3 regions of the Thermoanaerobacterium sp. PSU-2 genome follow, and region 3 is predicted to be linked to each of the others. Evidence: riboswitches for the same ligand, from Rfam matches in the RefSeq annotation. Region 3 holds a riboswitch; each other region holds the start of a gene.

The links. Region 3 has a riboswitch for S-adenosylmethionine ahead of metK (methionine adenosyltransferase). Riboswitches for the same ligand answer to the same signal wherever they lie in the genome.
Region 1: linked by a shared signal. The riboswitch ahead of BVF91_RS07790 (methylenetetrahydrofolate reductase) and the one ahead of metK (methionine adenosyltransferase) in region 3 are both predicted to bind S-adenosylmethionine.
Region 2: linked by a shared signal. The riboswitch ahead of metA (homoserine O-acetyltransferase MetA) and the one ahead of metK (methionine adenosyltransferase) in region 3 are both predicted to bind S-adenosylmethionine.

What each region holds. Positions count from the first base shown of each region.
Region 1 is NZ_MSQD01000008.1:54,295-60,669, forward strand. It holds gene BVF91_RS07785 (homocysteine S-methyltransferase family protein) at 1-1,210, opposite strand, end outside; gene BVF91_RS07790 (methylenetetrahydrofolate reductase) at 1,224-2,126, opposite strand; SAM riboswitch class I at 2,181-2,275, opposite strand; gene BVF91_RS07795 (DUF362 domain-containing protein) at 2,425-3,354, shown strand; gene BVF91_RS07800 (sugar phosphate isomerase/epimerase family protein) at 3,365-4,177, opposite strand; gene BVF91_RS07805 (glucose-6-phosphate isomerase) at 4,271-5,626, opposite strand; gene BVF91_RS07810 (HD domain-containing protein) at 5,691-6,188, opposite strand; gene BVF91_RS07815 (nitroreductase family protein) at 6,318-6,375, shown strand, end outside.
Region 2 is NZ_MSQD01000004.1:12,085-18,459, forward strand. It holds gene cysK (cysteine synthase A) at 1-440, opposite strand, end outside; gene copZ (copper chaperone CopZ) at 594-818, opposite strand; gene BVF91_RS04215 (geranylgeranyl reductase family protein) at 900-2,057, opposite strand; SAM riboswitch class I at 2,246-2,353, shown strand; gene metA (homoserine O-acetyltransferase MetA) at 2,417-3,334, shown strand; gene BVF91_RS04225 (APC family permease) at 3,479-4,831, shown strand; gene BVF91_RS04230 (acyltransferase family protein) at 4,867-6,375, opposite strand, start outside.
Region 3 is NZ_MSQD01000001.1:230,427-236,801, reverse strand. It holds gene BVF91_RS01345 (phosphodiester glycosidase family protein) at 1-41, opposite strand, end outside; tRNA gene BVF91_RS01340 (tRNA-Pro) at 374-449, shown strand; tRNA gene BVF91_RS01335 (tRNA-Val) at 455-530, shown strand; tRNA gene BVF91_RS01330 (tRNA-Tyr) at 575-660, shown strand; gene BVF91_RS01325 (peroxiredoxin) at 886-1,386, shown strand; gene BVF91_RS01320 (rubrerythrin family protein) at 1,406-1,909, shown strand; SAM riboswitch class I at 2,038-2,139, shown strand; gene metK (methionine adenosyltransferase) at 2,215-3,402, shown strand; gene BVF91_RS01310 (HD-GYP domain-containing protein) at 3,512-4,114, opposite strand; gene BVF91_RS01305 (hypothetical protein) at 4,315-4,887, shown strand; gene recD2 (SF1B family DNA helicase RecD2) at 4,956-6,375, shown strand, end outside.

The DNA.
Region 1 (6,375 bases), on a different contig from region 3:
TTACCGCTTTTTCAATCGCCTTTACATTGCTACTATCTATCTGCAATGGCACATTGACGATGTTCTGTACCTGCGAAACGATTTTAGGCATCAATTCCTCTTCGTTTATGCCAGGCACACCGATATTCACGTCAAGTACGCTTGCGCCAAGTTTTTCCTGCGATACAGCTTCATCGTAGATCAGATTATAATTGCCTTCTTTGATAGCTGCACTCAATTTCTTCTTTCCTGTAGGATTTATCCTTTCGCCGATTACACACACAGGATAATCGCTGCCTATGAAAACAGTCTTTGTATTTGATGAAACTGCTGTGTATTCTTTCACGGCAGTTTTTTTCTCTGTATCATGTATCTCAGCTTTCAAAAGCTTAATAAATTCTGGAGTCGTCCCACAACAACCACCAACAATAGATGCCCCGCATTCTAAAAGCTTTTTTGACTCGACGGCAAATTTCTCTTTCGTAATGTCGTAAAGAGTCAATCCATCCTCTAAATGAGGCATTCCTGCATTTGGCTGCGCCAAAATTGGTATCCTTGAAACTTCAGCCATCTTCTTCACTATGTCTGCCATCATGTCAGGTCCCGTAGAGCAATTGACACCTATGGCATCAAGGCCAAGCCCTTGAAGACTTACTACTGCTGTAACAGGGTCTGTCCCCATAAGCGTCCTTCCATCTTCTTGAAACGTCATGGTACAAATTACCTTTAAATTAGTATTCTCCTTTACAGCAAGAATAGCCGCCTTCGCTTCTAATATATCTGACATAGTCTCAATAAGTGCCAAATCAGCACCGGCTTTTTCCCCTTCTACAGCAACCTCTGCAAAGGCACTATAAGCCTCGTCAAATGTCAGCTTGCCAAAAGGTTCCATCAGTTCGCCAATAGGCCCTATAGAAAGAGCAACGGCTTTATCACCAGCAGCTTTTCTGGCTATCTGTACTGCGCTTTTGACTATTTCAGGCAATTTATCTGAAAGATTGTAAGATTTTAATTTTATCCTATTGGCGCCAAATGTATTTGTCTCAATAACATCTGCCCCTGCATCAATATACGACTTGTGGATTTCGTACACAATATCCGGATGTAAGAGATTGTAATATTCAGGGCATTCTCCTGTTTTAAGTCCTTTTTTCTGAAGCATAGTGCCCATTGCTCCGTCAAAGACGATTATGCTATTCTTTAAATTCTTAAAAATATCCAATTGCAACATCTCCTTATGATGACTACAATACTTCTTCTATATCATTTTGTCTCATGTTCTTTACGCCATTTACAATGTCAACAACTATATCTGTCTTGCCAAGTGGCATGATATGAACACCACCCACTTTATTTTTTATCTTGTTTATAAACTCTATTGCAATTTTTGTCCCTTCACCTTTTTCACCGTTTTTCAACCTGTCTATTATTTTTTCAGGTATCTCGATGCCAGGCACCTTTTCGTTCAAGTTAACAGCCATCTTATAGCTTTTAAGGGGTAGCACCCCTACTAAAACCGGAATATCAAATTGCTCTACGGCATCAAGAAATCTGTATAAAATCTCATCATCGTAGACAGGCTGAGTCTGTATGAAAGATGCTCCACATTCTATTTTCGTCCTTAATTTTTCTATTGATTCAGGTCTTAAATCATTTGGATTTGCTGTTGTCCCTATGCAAAAATTTGTAGATGATTCCAACTTATTTCCGCTGTAGTCAAAGCCATCATTTAGCGACTTTGCTATCTTCACAAGACCTACAGAATCTACGTCGTACACGCCTGTTGCCTGTGGCACATCACCTCGTTTTGGATCGTCTCCTGTAAGGGCAAGGATATTTCTGACTCCAAGAGCATACGCACCCAAAAGCTCTGCTTGAAGGCCAATAAGATTTCTGTCCCTACACGTTAAGTGAAATATGGTTTCTATATTTAGATGATTTTGCAAAAGATGTGCCAATGCAATAGGGCTCATTCTCATATTTGCCATAGGACAATCAGTTATATTTAATGCATCTGCTATTCCATATAATTTTTTCGCTTCTTCAATAGAATTCGAAATATCAGCTCCTTTTGGCGTCGATATCTCCACGGTTATGACAAATTGCTTATTTTTAAGTTTCTGGCACAAATTTTCAGAATTTCGCAAAACGACCCCTCCTTAAAATAAAAAAACTCTTCGCCAAAAGAAGAGATATTTTTGCTCCCATCTTTCAGCGATATGCTGCTGGAATTGGCACCGTGATATCCGGTTGCCGAGCTTCATAGGGCCAGTCCCTCCGCTACTCTTGATAAGAGTTTACTATATTAATTTATTAAATTATATGATACCGTCCTCTGGTACAATTGTCAATGAAATATTTGTTGAAATGTTAAAATTACTTAGGCTTTTTGCTTAGATATTTTAATTTTTCATAAAATGCAAATCATATATATGAGGTGATTTTATGAGGTACAGAAAAATTGTAGAACCAGTAGTAGCAATAGCATCTGGCCCTGATGAGATACAAAACTTAAATACCGCTTTAAACTTATTACCTTTGCAAAATCTAATCGAAACGGGTAATACCGTTGTAATAACGCCAAATTTCGTTAAAAGCAAGCCTCCTCAAAGCGGTACGATAGTAGGACCAGATACATTGAGAGCCCTTATAAGATACGTAAAGTCTAAAAATCCTGGCAGGATTGTGATTGCCGCCGGCTCTGGTGGAGATCCTACGCCTAAAGTTTTATCTGACAATGGATTTGATAAAGTCATTTCAGAAGAAGGCGTAGAATTTGTAGATCTAAATTACGGTCCTTACGTAGAATTGCTGCTGGACGACTGTCTTTTAAAATCAACAAAAGTAAATGAACTTTATGAAAAAATGGATGTACTAATTTCATTCACTCAAATGAAAATGCACGAAGAAGCTACAGTATCGCTTGGAATAAAAAACATAGCTTTAAGCTGGCCTCCCGCAGAAATACATGGATTTCCCAAAAAAAATTTAGGCATACACGATGACCTTCACAATTTCATAAGGGCTATGGCTGAAAAAATATCTATAGATCTTACGATATTAAGCGGTCAAGAAGCGATGATAGGCACAGGGCCATCAGAAGGAAAGCCTATCAATGCAAACATGATAATAGCAGGAACAGATCCTGTAGCAACAGATACAGTAGGTGCCAGAATGTTTGGACTTATGCCTCAAGGCGTCAACTACTTGTTTCAATGTGCTAAAAGAGGTGTAGGCACAGGTGAGCTTAAAAATGTCACTATCAAAGGCATACCATTGCAACAAGCTGAACTGAATTTCTCTACGCAGGCGTATGGCTATGGCATCGCCTTAGATTCAAGCGAAATAAAGCAGATGGTGCCAGGAAAAGCTTAAAGATAAGGGTTTAGTCCCCCTTATCTTTATTTTCAAAGATGCTTTTTAGGTATTCAATGCCTTCTTTTAAATCATCAATATCCTTATAGTTGTTTCTGTAGACTTCCATTATGATAGAGCCATTGTAATCTAATTTTTTTAACTCTCTATTAAGCTTTGCAAAGTCAAAGCTCCCTCTGCCTGGAAGGTACAGATTGCCGCAATCATCGTAATCGCATAAATGGACATTAACGAGTTTATCTCCCATTGATTTTAAGTATTCAAATGGATCTTTCTTGCTTTTCATCGCCTGCTTTATATCCAATGTAAAATAAACATTTCTGCTTTTCACAGACTGTCTTATGAATGTAGCAAATTCTGGATATGCAAACCAACACCAATAGACATTTTCCCAAGAAAATTTAACCCCATATTCTCCTGATGTATCAGCTATATAATCCACATATTTCGCAATCTTGTCAAAATCAATATTAGGCGTCGTATCTTTTTTAACAGCAGGTCCGTGAAAAACGTATATTTTTGCCTTAAGTATCTCTGCTGCTTTCAAGACTTTAATAAGCATCTTTGAGGCATCGTTCCTTTGCCTTTCAGTTGCTGAAAAAAGCTGCGGTTCAAACTGAGTGCCTATAGCATGTATTGAATTAACTTCAATGCCGTATCTATCTAAATCATCCCTCATAGCTTTGCAATAATCTTCATCATATTCGCTGTAAGATTCCAAAAAAACTTCCACACTCTTTATGCCCATTTTAGCTATTATAGGAATCGTTTCCTCTGTAAGATAGACAGGATAAAAACAAGCCGTCGATATGCCAACTTCCATTTCATCACCATCCAAAAACAATTATCACATATTATATTATACATGAAATCATTCTGACAAAAAAAGATATGCCAATCGGCATATCTTTCATAACTATCTCTTTAGCCTCTTTTCCAATTCCTCTTTCTCTTTTTCATAACCTGGTTTGCCTAAAAGTGCAAACATGTTTTTCTTGTACGCTTCAACGCCTGGTTGATCAAACGGATTAACGCCATTTAAATAACCGCTTATGCCACAAGCCATCTCAAAGAAGTATACAAGGTATCCAAAATTGTAAGCCGATATCTCAGGCACATTCACAATCAGGTTAGGCACTCCGCCGTCATTGTGAGCAAGCACCGTACCTTCAAAAGCTTTCTTGTTTACGAAATCAACTGTCTTGCCTGTCAAGAAATTAAGCCCGTCAATGTTATCTTTATCTTCATTTATAGTTATTTCTTTAAGTGGTCTTTCAACATTTATGACAGTCTCAAACATTATCCTGCTGCCATCTTGAATGAATTGTCCCATTGAGTGCAAATCTGTAGAAAAATCAACTGAAGCAGGATATATTCCTTTGTGATCTTTTCCTTCACTTTCACCAAAAAGCTGTTTCCACCACTCTGAAAAATAGTGAAGCCTTGGCTCATAGTTGACTAAAATTTCAACTGATTTTCCTTTCCTGTAAAGAGCATTTCTTACAATAGCATACTGCATACTTAAATTTTCTTTGATGTCCGGCTTTTTGAAGACTATAGATGCATCGTATGCACCTTTCATCATTTCATCGATATTTATTCCTGCAGCCGCTATAGGAAGCAGACCTACAGCCGTCAAAACCGAGTATCTTCCACCTACATCGTCAGGAATCACAAAAGTCTCGTATCCTTCTTCGTCAGCCAGTTTTTTAAGGGCACCTTTTTGCCTGTCTGTCGTAACATATATCCTTGACTTTGCTTCTTCTTTTCCGTATTTTTTCTCCAGGAAATCTCTGAAAACTCTAAAAGCTATAGCTGGTTCTGTAGTAGTGCCAGATTTCGATATTACATTTATAGAAACATCTTTTCCTTCTAATATTTCTAATAAATCTTGAAGATATGTAGAGCTTATGCTGTTTCCTGCAAAGTATATCTCTGGTGCTTTTCTAACAGATTGCGGTAAAACATTGTAAAACGAGTGTGTAAGCATCTCAATCGCTGCTCTTGCACCTAAATATGAACCACCAATACCGATAACCACAAGTACATCTGAATCTGATTTTATCTTCTCTGCAGCTTTTTTAATGCGAGCAAATTCTTCCTTATCATAATCTTTAGGCAAATCAACCCATCCAAGGAAATCGCTTCCCTGAGCTGTCTTGTTAAGCACCATATCTAATGATAGAAGCGCTTGCTTCTCAAGATATGATATTTCGTGCTCATTGACAAAGTTTAGCGCATTTGAATAATCAAAGTTTAATACATTTGTCATATGTAAACCTCCAATCTTTTTTTACATCTCATATTTTATACCATATGATACATATTATCAAGCTTTAGCTTAGAAACATATCGTTTGCAATCATCTTGCCTGTCTGTGTCTTAAAATTTTTCTCAATAATACTTGACACATTTTCTCTATCCTTGTACAATTCGTCTTCTTCGATGTTGACTAAAAGATCTGATTCCCATATTATCTGAAAATCGACTCCATCATTTTTAGACGCCGTATGGTGTCCACCTATAATGTATGCAACTCTATCCATAATATCCTCATCTTCATTATTTTTTAGCATTATTTCTCTTGCAATCGGCGGTCCTTCTATTTCCTGATATTTACCAGACGAGCTGCCATACTTTTCCTCAGCATTCTTTATGCCAATATCGTGCAAAATTGCGCTTATGTATATAATCTTTTTCATCTTATCATCTGCAATATTCTCACCGTAAGCAATCCTGTCAGCGTAGTTAAGCACTTTCAACGCGTGATTTATCCTCTTTAAGTCAGTGCCATAGTATTCTTTAAGCTCAATGATGTATTTAAGCCTTGACATAATCTCATATCTCCCCCTTATCTTTTCTTAATTATTATTTTTGCATAATGATAGTTTATCGTCAATAAATATTTTATAAATTTTGAAATCAAATTTATTGTGGTTATAATATAGATGGAGGTGTTTTAAATGGATGCAATAGAAGTATTAAAACAAAGAAGAGCTGTCAGAACTTTTGAAGATAAGC
Region 2 (6,375 bases), on a different contig from region 3:
TGTTGCGGTATAAATGCATTTCCATACTGCTTTGCCAGCTCCTCAGCCTTTTTTACAGCTCCAGACATGCCTTCTGGGCCAGGCGTCAATACTATTTCAGCGCCAAGCGCTTTAAGCAAATTTCTCCTTTCAATGCTCATAGTCTCAGGCATAGTCAATATTAATCTGTATTTCTTAGCCGCTGCAACAAAAGCCAGCGCTATTCCTGTATTGCCACTGGTTGGCTCAATAATAACAGTGTCTTTGTTTATAAGCCCCTTTTCTTCTGCATCTTTGATCATAGCATATCCGATTCTGTCCTTTACGCTGCTTAATGGATTAAAATACTCTAATTTTGCTATAAGCTTTGCTTCAAGATTATTTTCTTTATTGTAGTTTGATAATTCCAATAGCGGCGTATTGCCTATTAAATCCGTAAGGCTTTTTGCAATCTTTGACATTATATCCTCTCCTTTAAATTATACTATTCCGATTGGATTTTATGTAATTATTATATAGCAAAAAAAGCTTTTTGTAAATAACATTTTTTTAACTTTATTATACAGCAAATATAAAAAAATAACCGCATTAGCGGTTAAACATACATGAAAATATTAAGCTTCATATCCTGCGTCAATAATCGCTTTTTTCATGTCATCTATAGTAACTTTTTTAGGGTCGTATGTTACAGTGACATTAGCCTTATCCAAGTCTACTGTCGCTTTTGATACTCCATCAAGACCTTTTAATGCTTTCTCTACAGTCATTTTGCAATGGTTGCATGACATGCCTCTGACATCAATCGTGACAGTTTCACCTTTTGAACCAAACAAACCCATATTTAATCTCTCCTTTCATATACTCATAAGGGGTATTACCTATAAATAGTTTAATTTAACTACAGTTTAAAGTCAATTACTTCATGACACGTTTTTTTCTACTTTAATTTTCGTCTTAGAAGTCATTACCCGCAGTGAATACATTGGAACTTTTAATTTAAAATTCTTATATGTATTATCACCCATCATTATATCTACAAAGTATGATAGCACATTAGGAAAATATCTTACTGATTTTTCTATGAAATCCATGTTATTGTACGTAAATTGCGCTAATCTATATGCCCAACCAACATCTGGCACAACTTCTCTATTGAGTCTAAGAGTGTATTCATCCAATCCACATTCTCCACTGAAATGCTTTTTTAGAACATCAAATGATATGTCTGCAGTAAGCAAAGCATTGTATATTCCTTCGCCTGTAAATGGATCAGCAAGCCTTGTAGCATCTCCAATCAATATTATTCTATCGTTATTAAATACACCATCGCTCCCATCAGGAAACGACAACTGATGCCCGTAAATTTTGCAGTCTTTTATATTTCCGTCCACATTTTCCTCTATCATTTTAGATAACATTTCTTTTATGTCTGAAACTTTGTTTAAAAAAGTCCCGACACCAATAGACAATCTATCACCTTTAGGGAATACCCATCCATACCCATATCTTATTGCGTTGAAATCCACCACAACTTTTCCTTTTAATCCATCGATTAAGCTATTATCGACGTATACTTCACCTTCAAGTGCTATGCCTTTTTTGCCATTTATTAAGTTCGCTTTATGTGCCACATTGCTGTTTATTCCGTCTGCACCTACTAAAACCTTTGTCTCATATTCACCCCTGTCTGTCACAACGACAAGTCCCTTATCATGCTGATAAAAGTCATAAAATAATTCACCATCATGTATTTCACACCCATAATAAGCTGCTTTATCTATTAAATATTTGTCAAATTTAGTCCTATCTACCTGATATATTATAGGCTCACCAGTCTGCAAAACAGTCTGTTTGCCGTTAGGAAATTTAAAGATAATTTCATTGGTAATATCTTCTACGTATTGGCTTATATCAATATCTAATAATTTGTAACACCTTTTCGTTATTCCGCCACCGCAGGCTTTGTACCTTGGAAAAACATGCTTTTCTATCAACAATACCTTATATCCTTCTTTAGACAGCTTTCTTCCTAATGTAGATCCTGCAGGTCCTCCACCTATTATTATTGCATCATACATTTCTTTCACCTCTAAATTCAATTATAATTGCAAAACATACTAAATAAAAGCCACAAATTGGATTATTTTAAGCTATTCATAAACAAACAGTTGTCAATATAAGAATTAGCGAAAAGTGTCCTTCATATTATTGACATCAAACTTCAATAAATATATAATTATTTTAACAATTTAATATCGTAAATCAAAACTCATCAAGAGTGGTGGAGGGACTGGCCCTGTGAAACCCGGCAACCGTCATATTTTATGAAAATGGTGCTAATTCCTGCAAAGCTTATAGCTTTGGGAGATGAGTAGATGTGATTATCTACGCCTCATCTCTGAGGCGTTTTATTTTTTACATTGAAGGAGGTTTGCAAATGCCCATCAATATACCAAATGGCCTACCTGCCATCGATATTTTAGCTAAAGAAAATATATTCGTAATGGCTGAAGAAAGGGCAATTCATCAAGATATACGCCCTCTTAAGATCGCCATCTTAAACTTGATGCCTACAAAAAGTGTGACAGAAACACAGCTATTAAGACTACTTAGCAACAATCCACTGCAAATCGATTTAAAATTTCTCTATGCAGCATCACACAAATCTAAAAACACTGCGCCAGAGTATTTAGAAGCTTTTTACAAAACATTTGATGACGTAAAACATGAAAAATTTGACGGTCTCATAATAACCGGAGCACCAGTGGAAACTTTGGACTTTTCAGATGTTGATTATTGGCATGAGCTTGAAGAAATAATGGAATGGAGCAAACACAATGTATTTTCAACATTTCACATTTGCTGGGGTGCTCAAGCTGGTCTTTATTACCATTATAGGATTCCTAAATACCCACTGAAAGAAAAAATGTTTGGCGTATTTTTGCATAAGGTTTCCAAAAAAAATGTCGACTTATTAAGGGGATTTGACGACGAATTTTATGCGCCCCATTCAAGATACACGGAAGTCAGAAAAGAAGATATAGAGCTTGTAGATGACCTTGAAATACTTTCTGAATCAGATGAGGCAGGCGTATACATAGTTGCATCAAAATCTGGCAGGCAGATATTTGTGACAGGTCACTCTGAATACGATCCTTTGACTCTAAAATCTGAATACGAAAGAGATTTAAAAAAAGGCATTCCTATAAAAATACCAAAACACTATTTCCCGGGAGATGACCCTAACAATGAGCCAATTGTAAAATGGAGAAGCCATGCAAATCTATTGTTTTCTAACTGGTTAAATTACTATGTATACCAAAAAACACCATACGATGTGAATTCAATTGAATAAATATGATTTATGCAGGTTATAAAACTTGATTTTATATCCTGCATTTTTTATATCATTTTTGCAAAATTATTCATTGACTTTTTCACTTTCCTGTGCTAATTTAATTATGCTATTTCAAAAATTTATAGAAAGGAATTGTACTATATGGACAAAACACAAAAGCTCAAAAAAGACATTGGCCTATTTATCGCCACAGCACTTGTGACAGGTAACATGATGGGTTCCGGCATATTCATGCTTCCTGCTACACTTGCATCTAAATCAGGTCCTGGCGCAACAATACTGGCATGGCTTGTTACAGGCATCGGATCAATATTGTTGGCATTATCATTTGCAAATTTAGGTTCAAGGATTCCAAAAGCCGGTGGCCCGTATGAATACTCAAAATTAGCTTTTGGAGACTTTATAGGTTTTATCAATGCGTGGTTATACTGGAATGGTTCATGGATCGGAAACGCTGCCGTTGTCATTGCAGTTGCCAGTTACTCAAGCGCTTTATTCCCGATTTTATCGCAAAATCATTTAGCCGCTTTTCTGTACACCAGTGGAATCTTATGGATTTTTACGATAATCAATATAATAGGTGTAAAAAAGGCTGGCTCAACTCAAACAACAATAACTGTGTTTGAAGTATGTCTTTTTTTATTCTTCATAATCGTATCAGCAGTACATTTCAAGTCAAGCAATGTAATGCCATTGTTCCCTGCAGGAAAAGGCATGAATACTTTGTCTGCAGCAGCAACTTCAACGCTGTGGGCGTTTGTAGGACTTGAAACTGCGTCAATAACCGCTGAAGAAATTAAAAACCCTGAAAGAAACGTAAAGTTAAGCACCATATTCGGAATATTAATAGCTGTAGTGATGTACCTTGCCATAAACCTTTCGGCAATGGGTGCAATGCCACAAAGCCAGCTTGCAAAAAGCGCTTCTCCAATAGCCGACATCCTCAAACAGTTTTTAGGGAAAAACATTGCGAATGTCATAATAGTAGGCTCTGTCGTAAGTGTGCTTGGCACAACTGTCGGATGGCTTTTATCTACAGCTCGTGTGGCTTATGCGGCTGGTAAAGACGGTCTATTTCCAGAGATTTTTTCAAAAGTACATCCTAAATACAAGACTCCTCACGTATCATTGATCATAGGATCGGTGCTTGTAAATCTGCTATTGCTGATGAACTATACAAAATCTCTGGTTTCTGCGTTTAATTTTATAATACTGCTGGCAACTTTGTCTTTCCTACCTGTGTACGCTTTTACAGCCGCATCTGAAATGATGCTTCTTATAAAAAGAGACAAAAACGTCAGCGTATTAGGCTTTATAAAGAATTCCATTATTCCACTTTTAGGCTTTGCATACGCCATGTGGACAATATACGGGTCTGGAGCCGAGACTGTCATGTACGGATTTATAATGCTTATGTGCGGCATACCCTTCTATATATACATGAAGTACAAAAATAACTCAAAGCTAAACGAGATTCGAAAAGTCTTAGAATAATTACAGGCTGCAAAATGCAGCCTTTTTACATCGTTTTAATTTTCTTCTTTTACCGCATTTGCTATAAGTGAAGCAAAATACTTCGCACCACTGGGCTCTAAGTGAACCGCATCGGGTGAAAAGAATGAATCATGTCCATAGCTGGCTTTATACCAATCAATTAAAGTAGTGTGGGGATATTCTGAAGACACTTTTGACAACGTCTCATTGACGATGCTTTCCCAAGGGCGTGGGACGCGGACATTTACCAATATTACGCGTTTTACAGGCTCTGCGCTCTTTAAAAGCGATAAAAGCTGGTCTTCAGTGAAAGGCCCATTTGTCCCCAACTCAACTATCAATGTGTCTATTTTTCCTTTCGCTTTGAGGTTTTTCACGACATCTTTTGCTTGATACATTTGTCTTCCTACTTTGCCATCAATCGTGATTCCCGGCAACATCTCTTCCAAGTAAGGCTTTGTATCTATCAATATTGAGTCACCTATTATGGCTATACCCTTTCCATCCTGTACAGGGCTGGTTGTGGAATCACCGCTATTTGATACTGCTGAGTTTGAATTTCCGCCTTTATACGGATAGTACTTAATATCTCTCCTATTATCTGGCAAATTATCATTGTAGTCCTGCACATCACTGCTAATATTGCTACTACTTCCTACATAAGATGGTGAATCTGATGCAATATTTGATGAACCTGAATTTAACGAAACTGATGCGCTGGCCGGTATGATTCCACTCATACCTGCAATAAAAGTGCCCATTAAGCATACGGATAATGAAACTAAAGCAGATGTTTTAAGTGTAGGTAGTATTTTCCCTTTTTCAAACCTCAATGATTTTAAGTCGTTTATGATTTTTTTAAGTGCGCCGTGTCTTATTGGATCCTCCACGTATTTCCATGAAAAGGCAGAAATAACAATGATCATAAATACCTGCAGCAGCGCCCGAATAGGATCAAAGCCTTTCGTGTCCACAGTTGGTGTCGTCAAAATAAGCACCGGAAAATACCAAAGGTACACTCCGTACGACCTTGCCCCCAACCATCTTAATAGAGCGCATCCTAATATTTTCCCCAACAAGCTTTTAGGATGTGCTGACACAGCTACCACCACAGCAGTTATTACAGATAGCAAATACATGCCACCTCTATATACAAACGGATCGTATTGATTGACGTACATAAGCATAGCAAAAATCGAAACTATTGCCAAAAAGCCAATCATATCATAAATCAATACTTTTCTTTTAGCTTCATTGTTGGAAAATTTGTTGCTGGGTAGAATCAACGCTAAAGCTGAGCCTAAAAGAAGCCCAAAAGCGCGCGTATCAGTGCCATAATATACACGGCTGGGATCCATTCCTGGAATGTACATCATACCCATTGCCAAAGCAGAAAGCGCAGAAAGCAGCAAAGTGATAACAAAGATATACTTTTTCTTCTTTATATACTTAAGTGCCACAATCAATGCTAACGGCCAAATAAGGTAAAACTGTCCTTCAACAGCCAGTGACCATAGATTGCCAAACGTCGATTGTGGTCCAAA
Region 3 (6,375 bases):
ATTGAAGATATACACATGCTTATAGCTTTTCGGTACTTCACGAAAATCCCTCCTATGTACTTACTATGTACTTAGCAATTGTTCTTTAAAACTTATCTTCGGCAATTTAGCGCGGTTGATAAATTTTCCATACCTATACAACCATATTGTACCTTTTGTATATTACAGCCGTGTTACAATTTCATAAAATAAAAATAAAAACTAATATTATTATTGCCTAAATTGTGTATAATGATTATAAAAGATAAATGGAGCATAAGCGAAAGATATTGAAAAAATGCCAAATTAACTGATGGAAACCGGCTAAAATGAGGAATAATAAATCTTGTGAAATTGATAGATTTCAACTATAATCAAATATGTCGCGAGACGCCGGGGTGTAGCGCAGTTGGTAGCGCACGTGCTTTGGGAGCATGGGGTCGGGGGTTCGAGTCCCTCCACCCCGACCATTATTGGTCGTATAGCTCAGCTGGGAGAGCACCTGCCTTACAAGCAGGGGGTCATAGGTTCGAGCCCTATTGCGACCACCATTTCTATTTGTGAATATTTTTTCTCATTAAAATAAAATAATCATGGAGGGATACCCAAGTGGCTAAAGGGGGCAGACTGTAAATCTGTTGGCTGGTGCCTTCGATGGTTCGAATCCATCTCCCTCCACCATGAATACAAGGCTAAAGGGCCTTTTTTTATTTTGCCTTTCAAGATTTCCTTATCATAATGATTTTTAAAGACATCGATAAAAAATTTCCCAAATCCTATTGACATAAAAAATAATTGATGTATAATAATACTTGTGAAGGGAAAATAGTTATTAATAGAAATAAAATATTAATAGCTTATCCAATGTATGATTGACTAAGAAGAATAGATGAGAGGTGTGTACATATGTCGTTGGTAGGTAAGAAAGCTCCTGAATTTAAGTTAGACAGCACAAAAGGTCAAATATCCTTAAGCGATTATAAAGGTAAATGGGTAGTGCTTTTCTTTTATCCACTTGACTTTTCGTCAGTATGTTCGACAGAAATACCTGAGTTTAACAGGATGAAACCTGAGTTTGACAAGCTCAATGCTGAGCTATTAGGTATCAACACAGATAGCGTTTATTCACACAAGGCATGGATAGATAGCCTCGGTGGTGTTGATTTTCCGCTTTTATCTGATTACAACAAAGAAGTCACGAAGCAGTATGGAATACTTATTGAAGATGCTGGCATAGCATTAAGAGCTGCATTCATCATTAACCCTGAGGGAATTGTTGATTACGAAGTTGTACATGAGCCAGTAATCGGCAGAAATGTCGATGAAATATTGAGAGTGCTTAATGCACTTCAAACAGGTCATGCTTGTCCTGTAGGTTGGAAACCAGGGGACAAAGTATTAGATTAAAAAAGGAGGAGATTTTTAAATGAGAGAAATGACGACAAAAAATCTAAGCGATGCATACGCAGGTGAAAGCCAGGCTCACATGAGGTATCAAATTTTTGCTGATGTGGCTGAAAAGGAGGGTAAGCCAAACATAGCAAAGCTTTTTAGAGCCATATCTTATGCCGAATTAGTCCATGCTACAAATCACTATAAGACATTGGGAGAAGTAAAAGACACAGTATCAAACCTTGACAAGGCTATAGCAGGTGAGACATTTGAAGTAGAAGAAATGTATCCAGCATATAAAGCCGTAGCAGATTTGCAGGAGGAGAAATCTGCAGATAAAAGCTTCAACTATGCTCTTGAAGCTGAAAAGTTACATGCTAAGATGTATACAGATGCAAAAGCAGCGGCACTTAAAAATGAAGACATAGCTATTTCTAAAGTGTACATTTGTCCTGTTTGCGGATATACGGCAATTGATACGGCTCCAGAAAAATGTCCAGTTTGTGGAGCTCCAAGAGATAAGTTTGTTGTTTTCTAAAAGGCATAAAACCCCTTCATTATCATATATTAACTTTAAAGTGCTTGACAGTCGTCAAGCACTTTTTCACTTTCTAATTGACTTATTAGTTGTACTGTGATATTATATTTTAAGTTAAATAAGTGAAACTCTTATCAAGAGAGGTGGAGGGAAGAGCCCTGTGAAGCCCGGCAACCTGTCTTACGACAAGGTGCTAATTCTCGCAGAAGTTTACTTCTGAAAGATGAGGGTGGATGTGCCTCTTCTTTTGGAGAGGTTTTATTTTGTTTTAGGTCTTTTATGTGATTTAAAAAAGGAGGATACAGATGAAAAAGTATTTTACTTCAGAATCAGTTACTGAAGGACATCCAGATAAAATTTGCGATCAGATATCTGATGCTATTGTAGATGAGATCTTAAAAAATGATCCATATGCGAGGATAGCCTGCGAGACTGCTGTTACAACAGGTATGGTATTGGTGATGGGAGAAATATCCACAAAGTGTTACGTTGACATACCTAAAATCGCAAGAAAAGTCATAGAGGAAATAGGATACACTCGTGCAAAATACGGCTTTGATGCAGATACATGCTCTGTGCTTACATCAATAGATGAACAGTCTCCAGATATAGCATTGGGAGTTGATAAGGCTCTAGAAGTTAAAAAAGGCATCTCCTACGATGAGCTGGAAGAACAAGGCGCTGGAGACCAAGGCATGATGTTTGGATACGCATGTACAGAGACGCCTGAGCTTATGCCTCTTCCAATATCATTAGCACATAGGCTTGCTCGCAGATTAGCAGAGGTAAGGAAAAATGGCACTTTAGATTACCTAAGACCTGATGGCAAGACACAGGTGACGATTGAGTACGTTGATGACGTGCCAAAGAGAGTTGATTCAATCGTCGTATCTACACAGCATTCACCAGATGTGGATCATGATAAGATTGAAAATGATGTAAAAGAGTATGTAATAAAACCTATCGTTCCACCAGAGCTTATTGATGATGATACGAAGATATATGTAAATCCGACAGGAAGATTCGTAGTTGGCGGACCGCAAGGAGACAGTGGTCTTACAGGAAGGAAGATAATAGTCGACACTTATGGTGGATATGCAAGACATGGCGGCGGTGCTTTTTCTGGCAAAGATCCATCGAAAGTAGACAGATCTGCTGCGTACGCTGCAAGGTATGTAGCGAAAAACATCGTAGCTGCTGGGCTTGCTGAAAGGTGTGAAGTTCAATTGGCGTACGCTATAGGCGTAGCTACACCATTAGAAGTCAATGTAGATACTTTTGGCAGTGGGAAAATATCTGATGAAGAGATATCAGAAATAGTTAAAAAAGTATTTGATTTGAGACCTGCTGCTATCATAAGAGATCTTGATTTAAGAAGGCCTATTTATAGACAAGTTGCAGCATATGGACATTTTGGACGTACAGATCTTGACCTTACATGGGAGAGAACTGACAGAGTTGAGATACTGAAAAAACTTGCTTTCAATAAATAATAATTTTAAAGCCCGGAGTTTCCTCCGGGCTTTGCGGCTTGTATATTTATATTTATAGCCGCGATTTTTATAAAAATTGTACGCTCCGCTACTTTTATTATAGCATAAATTAGATGGCGATTCCATTGCTTTCTCTATTTTCTTTTTCGAGAATTTGTGTCTTTGTTTTAACCAAATTTTCTAATGCTGAAACAAGCATTTGGTTGTACTTTGCATCGCACTCTTTCAAATCTTGTATTGCTTCAATAGCATTTTTAGCTTTTCTATACTGTCTATCGTTTGTCATTGCGTCGAAAGAATCACACACTGCTACAATCTGTGCGCCAAACGGAATGATTTTTAAACCATAAGGATAGCCTGTCCCATCAAGCCTTTCATGATGATATAGCACAGTAGATGTCAAATATGCAAGTGGTGTTAAGGCTTCCAGTATATCGGCGCCGTATTTGGGATGCAATTTCATGACGTCGTATTCCAATTCTGTAAGTTTATCTGGTTTTGCAAGAATACTAATCGGAATCATCACTTTGCCTATATCGTGCAGCAATGCACCCTTGTATATCGTTATTTTTTCCTTTATATTAAGCCGCATCATGTTTGCTACATTGTATGATAACTTTGCGACTCTTATGCTGTGCTTGTACGTCTCGTAATGGTAGTTTTTTAGCGACATCAGAAGATGCGACATCAGTTTTTCTTCATCATAATTCATCTCATTTTTCCCCTTTTTTCGACAATTAATATTATATTATAATTTTTTGCACCAGTCAATAATTTCATACATTGTAATAAAATTCAAAAAAAAAAAAAAAAAAAATTCGGAAAATTTTTAAACACATATCCATATATTGACTTTGAAGTTGTTATTTTATATAATAAGTACAAACATAAGTTCGTAAAGGAGTAATGGAGATGAAGGATTTTGATATACCTGATGTCTACATTGCCATATTGCCTTGCTATCTTGATGATTACGGAGATGGGACGGAATTAATAGACTTAAATGGCAATGTATTGCGTATAAAATCCAGTGTCAAAAGTTGTCTAAAGAGGACTTTGAAAAAGTATGCTGTAGATTTAAGTGCCATAAAAGAAAAGTACGCCAAAAGCCTTGGCATTAAAAATACTTTTCCAATTCCTATAGCTTCTAACTTTACGCTTGTGCAATTAAAAGTTAGAATTCCAAAGGTGGCAAAGGATGTATCTTACGGATATGTATGCTATGAGAAGATAAAAGAGATAGAGGAGCATTCTACGTATTGCATTGTAAATGTTGGTGACGCTAAGATAAAAGTATATCAAAAGAAGATTACGATCGAGAAGCACTTGAGAGATGCTGCCATGATAAAGACTTTTTTTGCTAATTTAAGTCCATTAAACTTTGAAAGTAACAGCTCTATGTATAATCTACCAGCAACGAAAGCAGACATAGCTCTTTTGTATGAAGAAATCGTGAAGATAAAGTACAAAATTGAAAAAATATGATGCGCGCTTCAAATATCTATGAAAATAATATACAATTGTAGATAGAAAATAAAAAAGTAGGGATAACTATGGTTGAAATAATAGGTACTGTTGAGGAAATAATTTTTAAAAACGAACAAAATGGGTACGCTGTGTTAGAACTTAATTCGAAAAAGGATACTATTACAGTAGTAGGATATATGCCTTTTGTTGGGATAGGTGAGACGCTTAAAGTTGAAGGCGAGTGGATGGTACATCCTGACTATGGGGAACAGGTGAAGGTCTCAAAGTACGAGACGATAGCGCCGTCGACATTGTATGGGATGGAGAGATTCTTGTCATCTGGACTCATAAGAGGTATAGGTCCTGTCATGGCGAAAAAAATCGTCTCAAAATTCGGCGTCGATTCTCTAAACATCATAGAATCTCATCCGGAAAAGTTGTTGGATATACCTGGAATAGGCGAAGAAAGAGTAAAGATGATATCAGAATCTTATGAGCAGCAGAAGACATTGAGGGACGTGATGGTTTTTTTACAAGGTTATGGCATCTCCACTACGAATGCAATTAAGATATACAGGCAATACGGCGATGATTCTATAGAACTCATAAAGCAAAATCCGTACAGATTATCGGATGAAATTTTTGGGATTGGCTTTAGGACGGCTGATAAGATAGCTCGAGCAATGGGCGTTGACTTGCATTCCAGCTATAGGATTTCATCTGGCACAAAGTATGTTTTGATACAATATGCATCAAATGGTCATACGTATGTGCCACTTGAACTTTTGCTTAAAGAAACAGCAAGGCTTCTTGAAGTATCAGAAGAAGAAGTTTACGATTCATTGGTTCTTTTGGCACAAAGCGAAAAAGTGAAGTTTGAGACATTTGAAGATGGTTCTCACGGTGTATATTATATACCGTATTTTGTAGCTGAAAACAACACTGCAGATAAGATTTTAAACATGACGCTGACAGATGTAAAGCCTGAGGATATTGATATTGAAAATGAAATATGGAAGATAGAATCAGATATGGGGATTCACCTTGCAGACAATCAGCGGATTGCAGTTTTAGAATCTGTCAAGAACTCAATTCTCGTCATAACAGGTGGACCTGGAACGGGAAAGACTACAATAATAAATTTCATAATAAAGCTTTTTAAAAAATTTAAAAAATCGGTAGCGTTAGCTGCGCCTACAGGGAGAGCTGCAAAGAGGATGACCGAAGCTACAGGGTTTGAAGCGAAGACGATACATCGCCTCTTGGAGTACTCATACACAGAAGAAGAAGGACGAGGCTTTGGCAAAGACGACAAGAATCCATTGACAGAAGATGTCATAATAGTGGACGAGGCTTCGATGATAGATATATTGCTTATGAATGCTCTACTTAAAGCTATCCCATTAAGCTCAAGGCTTATACTTGTAGGTGATGTCGATCAGCTTCCATCTGTTGGAGCTGGCAATGTGCTTAGGGATATCATAGATAGCGGCTTGGTAAAGGTGA